3 regions of the Escherichia ruysiae genome follow, and region 1 is predicted to be linked to each of the others. Evidence: predicted binding sites of a transcription regulator. Region 1 holds the regulator's gene; each other region holds the start of a gene.
What was found. The regulator LexA, encoded in region 1, represses DNA repair genes until DNA is damaged. The targets are predictions, from matches to a motif close to TNCTGTATGTACATACAGNA.

Region 1 (3,284 bases):
CACATCCAGATTTGGGTTGCTACGGTGCAGATCGAGATAGTCGTGGAACAGCTTAATAGACTCTTCTTTCGGCGTGTAATAGGTGAAAACACGCGGCCCGCCATGAATAAACACATAGCGCGGCAGTAGCGTGCCGTCTACCTCCAGCGGCTCTAATGGATCAGGCAGATCATGCGCCAGGCACTGGGCGCGCAACGTCAGCAAATCCGCTTTTGAGTTGTACGGTAAAACGTACATAATTGGACGAGAGGTATCGAGCCCCAATTCCGGGGCAGGATCTGCCGGAATAGACTTGCTTTTTACCAGGATGCTTAATGGTAAATTCAGTAATTTGTAGTAAATTCGTGGCCAGCCGGACATAAACGATGTAAAGCCTCTGGTTAATAATGCAAATGCGCGGGAAGGATAGCAGAAAGTCATGGGAAATTCTGTGGTATCCGCTCATGTTTCGCGCGGCGCTACGCTACCGGAATCATCGGATTCAACGGTACACTGATATTGACGCTCATAATGTAAAAAGGTTCTTTCAATGGCCAATAATACCACTGGATTCACTCGAATTATCAAAGCCGCTGGCTATTCCTGGAAAGGTTTACGCGCTGCATGGATCAACGAAGCGGCATTCCGTCAGGAAGGCGTGGCGGTATTGTTGGCGGTGGTCATCGCTTGCTGGCTGGATGTGGACGCGATAACCCGCGTACTGCTTATTAGCTCCGTCATGTTGGTGATGATTGTGGAAATTCTCAATAGCGCCATCGAAGCGGTGGTTGATCGTATTGGCTCTGAATACCACGAGCTTTCCGGGCGGGCGAAAGATATGGGGTCCGCAGCGGTGCTGATCGCGATTATCGTCGCTGTGGCAACCTGGGTCATTCTGTTATGGTCGCATTTTGGATAACCCTTCCAGAATTCGATAAATCTCTGGTTTATTGTGTAGTTTATGGTTCCAAAATCGCCTTTTGCTGTATATACTCACAGCATAACTGTATATACACCCAGGGGGCGGAATGAAAGCGTTAACGGCCAGGCAACAAGAGGTGTTTGATCTCATTCGTGATCACATCAGCCAGACAGGTATGCCGCCGACGCGTGCGGAAATCGCGCAGCGTTTGGGGTTCCGTTCCCCAAACGCGGCTGAAGAACATCTGAAAGCGTTGGCACGCAAAGGCGTAATTGAAATTGTTTCCGGCGCATCGCGTGGGATTCGTTTGTTGCAGGAAGAGGAAGAAGGGTTGCCATTGGTAGGTCGTGTGGCTGCCGGTGAACCGCTTCTGGCGCAGCAGCATATTGAAGGTCATTATCAGGTCGATCCTTCCTTGTTCAAGCCGAATGCCGATTTCCTGCTGCGCGTCAGCGGAATGTCGATGAAAGATATCGGCATTATGGATGGCGACTTGCTGGCAGTGCATAAAACTCAGGATGTACGTAATGGTCAGGTCGTTGTCGCACGTATTGATGACGAAGTTACCGTTAAGCGTCTGAAAAAACAGGGCAATAAAGTCGAATTATTGCCAGAAAACAGCGAGTTTAAACCGATTGTCGTTGACCTTCGTCAGCAGAGCTTCACCATTGAAGGGCTGGCGGTTGGGGTTATTCGCAACGGCGACTGGCTGTAACAGATCTCTGATACCGCGATGCCGCCTGGCGTCGCGGTTTGTTTTTCATCTCTCTTCATCAGGCTTGTCTGCATGGCATTCCTCACTTCATCTGATAAAGCTCTCTGGCATCTCGCCTTACCTATGATTTTCTCCAATATCACCGTTCCGTTGCTGGGGCTGATTGATACGGCGGTAATTGGTCATCTTGATAGTCCGGTTTATCTGGGCGGCGTGGCGGTTGGCGCAACGGCGACCAGCTTTCTCTTTATGCTGTTGCTGTTTTTGCGCATGAGCACTACCGGGCTTACTGCGCAGGCGTATGGTGCCAAAAATCCTCAGGCATTAGCGCGTGCGCTGGTGCAGCCGTTGCTACTGGCGCTGGGGGCTGGCGCGTTGATTGCTCTGTTGCGTACACCGATTATCGATCTGGCGCTGCATATTGTTGGTGGCAGTGAAGCCGTGCTGGAACAGGCGCGGCGCTTTCTTGAAATTCGGTGGCTAAGTGCACCGGCGTCGCTGGCAAACCTGGTATTACTTGGCTGGTTGCTCGGCGTGCAATATGCCCGTGCGCCGGTTGTCCTGTTAGTGGTGGGTAATATTCTCAACATTGTGCTGGATGTCTGGCTGGTGATGGGGCTGCATATGAACGTGCAGGGCGCGGCGCTGGCAACGGTCATCGCAGAATATGCGACGTTGCTGATTGGTCTGCTAATGGTGCGTAAAATCCTCAAACTACGCGGTATTTCCGGCGAAATGCTGAAAACAGCCTGGCGAGGAAACGTCCGTCGCTTGCTGGCGCTTAACCGCGACATCATGCTGCGCTCCCTGTTATTGCAACTCTGTTTTGGTGCAATAACGGTACTTGGCGCGCGACTGGGAAGTGACATTATCGCCGTTAACGCGGTTCTGATGACGCTACTCACCTTTACCGCCTATGCGCTGGATGGTTTTGCCTACGCGGTTGAAGCTCATTCAGGTCAGGCATACGGTGCGCGCGACGGGAGCCAGTTACTGGATGTCTGGCGCGCAGCGTGTCGCCAGTCGGGGATCGTGGCGTTGCTGTTTTCTGTGATTTATTTGCTGGCAGGGGAACACATTATTGCGTTGCTGACGTCATTAACCCAGATTCAGCAGCTGGCCGATCGCTATCTTATCTGGCAGGTCATTTTACCGCTGGTTGGTGTCTGGTGTTATCTGCTGGACGGCATGTTTATAGGTGCAACGCGCGCCGCCGAAATGCGAAACAGTATGGCGGTGGCAGCAGCAGGATTTGCGCTGACGCTCCTCACGTTGCCGTGGTTGGGTAATCATGGTTTGTGGCTGGCGTTAACCGTCTTTCTGGCGCTGCGCGGGCTTTCTCTGGCGGCTATCTGGCGTCGTCACTGGCGCAACGGAACATGGTTTGCCGGAGCGTGACGGTTAAATATTCTGAATAAATAATCCTAAGCCAAATTCCTGACTACACTTAATCCCATGTTCAGAAGAAAAGCGAGCGTACTCTCATTCACCACCTAACGATGAGGACTTGAATATGAATAAAGACGAAGTCGGCGGTAACTGGAAACAGTTCAAAGGTAAAGTGAAAGAGCAATGGGGCAAACTGACCGATGATGATATGACGGTCATTGAAGGTAAACGTGATCAGTTAGTGGGTAAAATCCAGGAACGCTACGGTTACCAGAAAGA
Region 2 (3,284 bases), 1.5 Mb from region 1:
GGTTTCTTTGCTGGCTGGTGCAATCAGCCCTCGCATTTTCACGGCATCGGTCAGGAGTTTTTGCAGATGGCTTTCCAGTCGTGGGCGTTCAAGTAAGTTCGGTGAGAATGCAGATTGATAGACCCGATTATACTCGGTCAGACTTTTCGCCAGTTGAATGCGCCAGTGGATGAACGCACGTTGCGGCCAGATACCGGTAAACAACATTGCCAGTAAAGAGCCGAGGATCACATCGCCACTTCGCCATAATGCCGTATCAATTTCACCTGTTGGGGAACCAACAACAATTGCCAGCGTCACACCAATCAATAAACCTTGATACGGTTTCTTGCCGAGTGCCAGCCAGCCACAAAGAAACATGGCAGCCGCGCACCAGACTAACATCAGCGGTAAAGAGATTAACTCCAGTCGCAGAGCAATAAGACCTAAAATCGAGCCAAACACCGTACCGCCAATACGTTCAAACGCACGAGGGACAACGTTACCCCAGAACGAAATTGGCCCCATGATCACCACCATAGTGACCAACGGCCAGGTGCTTTCCGGAATAGTAAACAGGCGAATGATGAGAAAGGTGAGCAAGAACGCCAGCGCAACACGAGTACCATGAACAATGCGGTAATGACGGTAGACTCGAATTTCGAACGGGCTTAAGGACTTATCGGCACGCACGCGGGCACTCCGTGAAAGAGGGAAAAAACGATCATAATTCAATCTGACAAACCAGGTGCAATAACGCTACGTAACAAATCTGTCCGGCAAACCGGGAATAGCGGACGTTCCCGGTTTGGTTGTCAGAAAACTAAAGACGGATCTTACTCTTTTACATAACGAAAAACAGCGTGGCAATCAGGTTAACCTCTGACCCGACGTCATTTATCAGCGCCGTTTTGGCTGCACCGCGACATACATTTCGATATCCCAATAACCATCTTGCGCGCCATTGTTCAGATAAACCTCAAAACAGGGTTTTGGTAACATTTCGTAAGCACTGTCCTGCAAGAGGCTGTTAAAGAACTGATACCAGGGTTTCGCAAAATCATCCCCCTCTACGCGGGCTACCGCCACCGCATACTGACCACCCGAAATTTCTGTCAGGATGACGCCCTCACTGTTTTCGGGAAGTGTGAAACTATCTGCCACCGAAACTACGGTGTCACAACGTAACTTTTCGGCAGGTGTTTCATCTGGATTATCGTAATAGACCGCCACCCACTCCTTCGGAACAATATTTTTGTTATCAACCCACATCATCAACTGCTCAAAACCTTGCTTTACCGTTTGTTCCCACGGGCCAACGAGATGGAAACCTGCAACGGTACGTTTATCTTCCTGTTTAATCTCGTAGTTCATGACGCCTCCACTTATACTGGTTTTATATACAGCATGATTTGTAATATAAAAACCACAAGGAATGAGTGTTGATTATGCGAGCAGACTCGCACTCCTGCCAGTCTGCGGCGTAAGAAAGGTCAGGCTTTATGCTCGAAATAATCACTCAGCCGGGAAAACATACCGCCTTTTCCGACAGATTCCAGGGTGACCAGCGGCCAGTGCGCCACCGGTTTATCGCGGTCATAAAGTTCAATTTCCCCAACCCGCTTATGGGCGCTAATTGGCGCGGTCAGTTCTTTACCATCAAGGGTGTATTTTGCTTTGATATTAGGAATCTCCGCTTTTGGCAGCACCATCCAGAACTCTTGTTCCGTTCCCAGAGCGATGTTTTCTTTATCGCCATACCAGATTCGTTCTGTGCCAACCTTTTTCCCCCGGTGTAAAATTTGCACCGTAGTAAAGTTCTGTTGCCCCCAACGCAACAGTTTCCTGGCTTCTTCTTCGCGACCTTTTGCGCTGTCAGCCCCCATCACCACCGCAATGAGACGACGCTGACCATCCACCGCCGACGCAATGAGATTAAACCCGGCACCAGAAGTATGCCCGGTTTTCAGGCCGTCAACATTCATGGTCTTATCCCACAATAATCCGTTACGGTTTTGCTGGGTGATACCGTTCCAGGTGAGGCTTTTTTCGCTGTACATATGATAAAACTCAGGCTCGCCGTGGATGATAGCGCGAGAAAGGACGGCTAAATCATAGGCCGAACTGTGCTGACCGGGTGCATCCAGACCATGCACTGTTTCAAAATGCGTATCCTGAAGATGTAACTTCTCAGCATAATTGTTCATCATGTCGACAAACTGCCGTTGCCCACCGGCAATATAATCAGCCAGTGCAACACAAGCGTCATTGCCAGAGTCCACAATTAAACCACGGCTTAAATCACGTACCGATACGCGATCGCCCTCTTTCAAAAACATCAGTGAAGAACCGACGAATACCGGATTATCTTTCGCCCATGCATCGCGCCCCACCGTAACAATATCGTCTGGCGTAATACGATGGCTATCGATTGCACGATCAACGACATAGCCAGTCATCAGCTTAGTCAGGCTGGCAGGATTGCGTTGTTGATGCTCATTACCCGCCGTGAGGATCTGACCGGTTGTGTAATCCATCAAGACCCATGATCCCGCATGAATTTGTGGAGGCTGGGGTGAAAAGGGAATATTTTCCGCCGCAAAACCAGACGATAAATTAAAAACGAACAAAGAAGCAGCAATAATAAGACGGCGTTTCAACAGCAAATCCTCAGGAGTTTCAAATAGCAGTTCTTTTTACGGAAATCCTGATGAACTGGCTGGAATAAAGTGCAAGAAAATGTGACATTTATCTCATTTTTAACCTGACATTATCAGTTGCTACTCCCTGTCAAATTGTCGCTCTAAAGCTGATTAGCACGGTGATATTTGATACTCTGACATACAGCAGAAATAACGGATTTAACCTAATGATGAATGACGGTAAGCAACAATCTACCTTTTTGTTTCACGATTATGAAACCTTTGGCACGCACCCTGCGTTAGATCGCCCTGCGCAGTTCGCTGCCATTCGCACCGATAGCGAATTCAATATCATCGGCGAACCAGAGGTTTTTTATTGCAAGCCTGCAGATGATTATTTACCCCAACCAGGAGCAGTTTTAATCACGGGTATTACCCCGCAGGAAGCGCGGGCGAAAGGAGAAAACGAAGCTGCGTTTGCCGCTCGCATTCATTCGCTTTTTACCGTACCGAAGACCTGTATTCTGGGCTACAACAATGTACGTTTCGATGACGAAGTCACACGCAACATTTTTTATCGTAATTTCTACGATCCCTATGCCTGGAGTTGGCAGCATGATAACTCTCGCTGGGATCTGCTGGACGTCATGCGCGCCTGTTATG
Region 3 (3,284 bases), 1.9 Mb from region 1:
CAATCAGCTGCTTTTTCGCCTGTTCACCTTTGGTTGTCATGGCAGGACTATTCATAGCACAGCCCATTCTTAATCAAATGATTGATTAAGATTATGACTCATTTTTCGCGTTGTCCAGTATGGCTAAGAATTTGAGCAACGTCAGTCACAGGGATAATTTATGCGCTGCGTCACAAAAACTGCTACACTCCGCTCCCTCATGACATTGTGGTTTTTGTCATTTTCCTTTTCAGTATCTCCCTGAAAACTACACCGGTAACGGTCGGGGCGGTTCGGAGTAGTTATGTCTTTCGATTCTTTGGGTTTAAGCCCTGATATCCTGCGCGCCGTTGCCGAGCAAGGTTACCGTGAACCCACCCCTATTCAGCAGCAGGCGATCCCTGCGGTGCTGGAAGGTCGCGACCTGATGGCCAGTGCCCAGACCGGCACCGGCAAAACAGCGGGCTTTACGCTGCCGCTGTTGCAACACCTGATTTCCCGCGAGCCGCACGCCAAAGGGCGTCGTCCGGTGCGCGCGCTCATTCTTACCCCGACCCGTGAACTGGCGGCGCAGATTGGTGAAAACGTCCGTGATTACAGCAAATACCTGAACATTCGTTCGCTGGTGGTGTTTGGTGGCGTCAGCATTAACCCGCAGATGATGAAGCTGCGTGGCGGTGTTGATGTGCTGGTGGCAACGCCGGGGCGTTTGCTGGATCTGGAACACCAGAATGCGGTGAAGCTGGATCAGATAGAAATCCTCGTCCTTGATGAAGCTGACCGTATGCTCGATATGGGCTTTATTCACGATATTCGCCGTGTGTTAACAAAACTGCCCGCGAAGCGCCAGAACCTGCTGTTCTCCGCGACTTTCTCTGACGAGATTAAAGCTCTGGCAGAAAAACTGCTGCATAACCCGCTGGAAATCGAAGTTGCACGCCGCAATACCGCCTCTGAGCAGGTAACCCAGCACGTTCACTTTGTCGATAAGAAACGCAAACGGGAATTGCTGTCACACATGATTGGTAAAGGCAACTGGCAGCAGGTGCTGGTGTTTACCCGTACCAAACATGGCGCTAACCATCTGGCTGAACAATTAAATAAAGATGGCATTCGCAGTGCGGCGATCCACGGTAATAAATCGCAAGGTGCGCGTACCCGTGCATTGGCCGATTTTAAATCGGGTGATATTCGCGTGCTGGTGGCGACTGATATCGCCGCGCGTGGCCTGGATATCGAAGAGTTGCCACACGTCGTCAACTATGAGCTGCCAAACGTACCGGAAGATTATGTCCACCGTATCGGGCGTACCGGTCGTGCCGCCGCCACCGGCGAAGCGTTATCGCTGGTGTGTGTTGATGAACACAAACTGTTGCGCGATATCGAAAAACTGCTGAAAAAAGAGATCCCGCGTATTGCGATTCCGGGTTATGAGCCGGACCCGTCAATCAAAGCCGAACCGATCCAGAATGGTCGCCAGCAACGCAGTGGCGGCGGTCGTGGGCAAGGTGGTGGTCGCGGTCAACAGCAGCCACGCCGCGCTGAAGGTGGAGCGAAGTCTGGTAACGCGAAACCCGCAGAAAAACCATCTCGCCGCCTCGGCGATGCCAAACCAGCAGGCGAACAACAACGTCGCCGCCGTCCGCGTAAACCTGCCGCTGCGCAGTAATATTTTATGCCGGGCTATGCCCGGCAGCAGACTGATGACAAAGTCCCAAAAGTGCCTGGACAGTCCCCTCACCCCGACCCTCTCCCTAAAAGGCTGAGGGGGAAAACCGTACCTGTTTTTGGCTATTAAGCCAGTTTGTCAGCAATCTTATGCCGGGCTATGCCCGGCATAAGATTGCTGACAATGATGTTTCTCCCGATGCGGGAAATCCCCGCATCCGGAAAACGTTATTGCGAGCCGCTTTCCAGAAACAGAAAAACCATTACCCCTGAAAACCGAAAAATGCCACAATATTGGCTGTTTATACAGTATTTCAGGTTTTCTCATGGCATTAACCGCCGCGCTTAAAGCGCAAATTGCCGCCTGGTATAAGGCGCTTCAGGAACAGATCCCCGACTTTATTCCCCGTGCGCCGCAGCGGCAGATGATTGCGGACGTCGCCAAAACGCTGGCCGGAGAAGAAGGGCGGCATCTGGCGATTGAAGCCCCCACCGGCGTTGGGAAAACGCTCTCCTATTTGATCCCCGGCATCGCCATTGCCCGCGAAGAGCAAAAAACGCTGGTGGTGAGTACCGCCAACGTGGCATTGCAGGATCAGATTTACAGCAAAGATTTACCGCTGCTGAAAAAGATCATTCCCGATCTCAAATTTACCGCCGCTTTTGGGCGTGGGCGCTACGTTTGCCCGCGCAATCTGACGGCGCTCGCCAGCACTGAACCCACGCAACAGGATCTGCTCGCTTTTCTTGACGACGAACTGACGCCAAATAATCAGGAAGAGCAAAAACGCTGTGCAAAGCTGAAGGGCGATCTCGACACTTATAAATGGGATGGCCTGCGCGATCATACGGATATCGCTATTGATGACGATCTCTGGCGCCGTTTGAGTACCGACAAAGCCAGTTGCCTGAACCGCAACTGTTACTACTACCGCGAATGCCCGTTTTTTGTGGCTCGTCGGGAGATTCAGGAAGCGGAAGTGGTGGTGGCAAACCATGCGCTGGTGATGGCGGCGATGGAAAGCGAAGCGGTATTGCCAGACCCGAAAAACTTGCTGCTGGTGCTGGATGAAGGGCATCACCTGCCGGACGTGGCGCGGGATGCGCTGGAGATGAGCGCCGAAATCACCGCGCCCTGGTATCGGCTGCAACTGGACTTGTTCACGAAACTGGTCGCCACCTGCATGGAGCAGTTTTGCCCGAAGACGATCCCGCCGTTGGCGATCCCTGAACGTTTGAATGCGCATTGTGAAGAGTTGTATGAGCTTATCGCCTCTTTAAACAACATTCTCAATCTCTATATGCCTGCCGGGCAGGAGGCTGAGCACCGGTTTGCGATGGGCGAACTGCCTGATGAAGTGCTGGAGATCTGCCAGCGGCTGGCGAAACTGACAGAGATGTTGCGTGGTCTGGCAGAACTATTCCTCAACGATTTAAGCGAGAAAACCGGCAGCCATGACATTGTGCGCCTGCATCGGCTTATTTTGCAGATGAACCGCGCGCTGGGAATGTTTGAGGCGCAAAGCAAACTCTGGCGGCTGGCCTCGCTGGCGCAATCTTCCGGTGCGCCAGTGACCAAATGGGCGACGCGGGAAGAGCGTGACGGGCAGCTACATCTCTGGTTTCACTGCGTGGGG

Region 2: a site for LexA is predicted at 1,368-1,387, ahead of sbmC (DNA gyrase inhibitor SbmC). Genes of this name have one in related genera too.
Region 3: a site for LexA is predicted at 1,940-1,959, ahead of dinG (ATP-dependent DNA helicase DinG). Genes of this name have one in related genera too.

What each region holds. Positions count from the first base shown of each region.
Region 1 covers NZ_JAVIWS010000001.1:2,290,805-2,294,088, reverse strand. The annotation lists gene plsB (glycerol-3-phosphate 1-O-acyltransferase PlsB) at 1-360, opposite strand, end outside; gene dgkA (diacylglycerol kinase) at 530-898, shown strand; gene lexA (transcriptional repressor LexA) at 1,008-1,616, shown strand; gene dinF (MATE family efflux transporter DinF) at 1,689-3,014, shown strand; gene RGV86_RS11215 (CsbD family protein) at 3,130-3,284, shown strand, end outside.
Region 2 covers NZ_JAVIWS010000001.1:803,533-806,816, forward strand. The annotation lists gene RGV86_RS04170 (FUSC family protein) at 1-672, opposite strand, end outside; gene sbmC (DNA gyrase inhibitor SbmC) at 880-1,353, opposite strand; gene dacD (serine-type D-Ala-D-Ala carboxypeptidase DacD) at 1,473-2,639, opposite strand; gene sbcB (exodeoxyribonuclease I) at 2,849-3,284, shown strand, end outside.
Region 3 covers NZ_JAVIWS010000001.1:4,163,996-4,167,279, forward strand. The annotation lists gene cecR (DNA-binding transcriptional regulator CecR) at 1-55, opposite strand, end outside; gene rhlE (ATP-dependent RNA helicase RhlE) at 284-1,648, shown strand; gene dinG (ATP-dependent DNA helicase DinG) at 1,974-3,284, shown strand, end outside.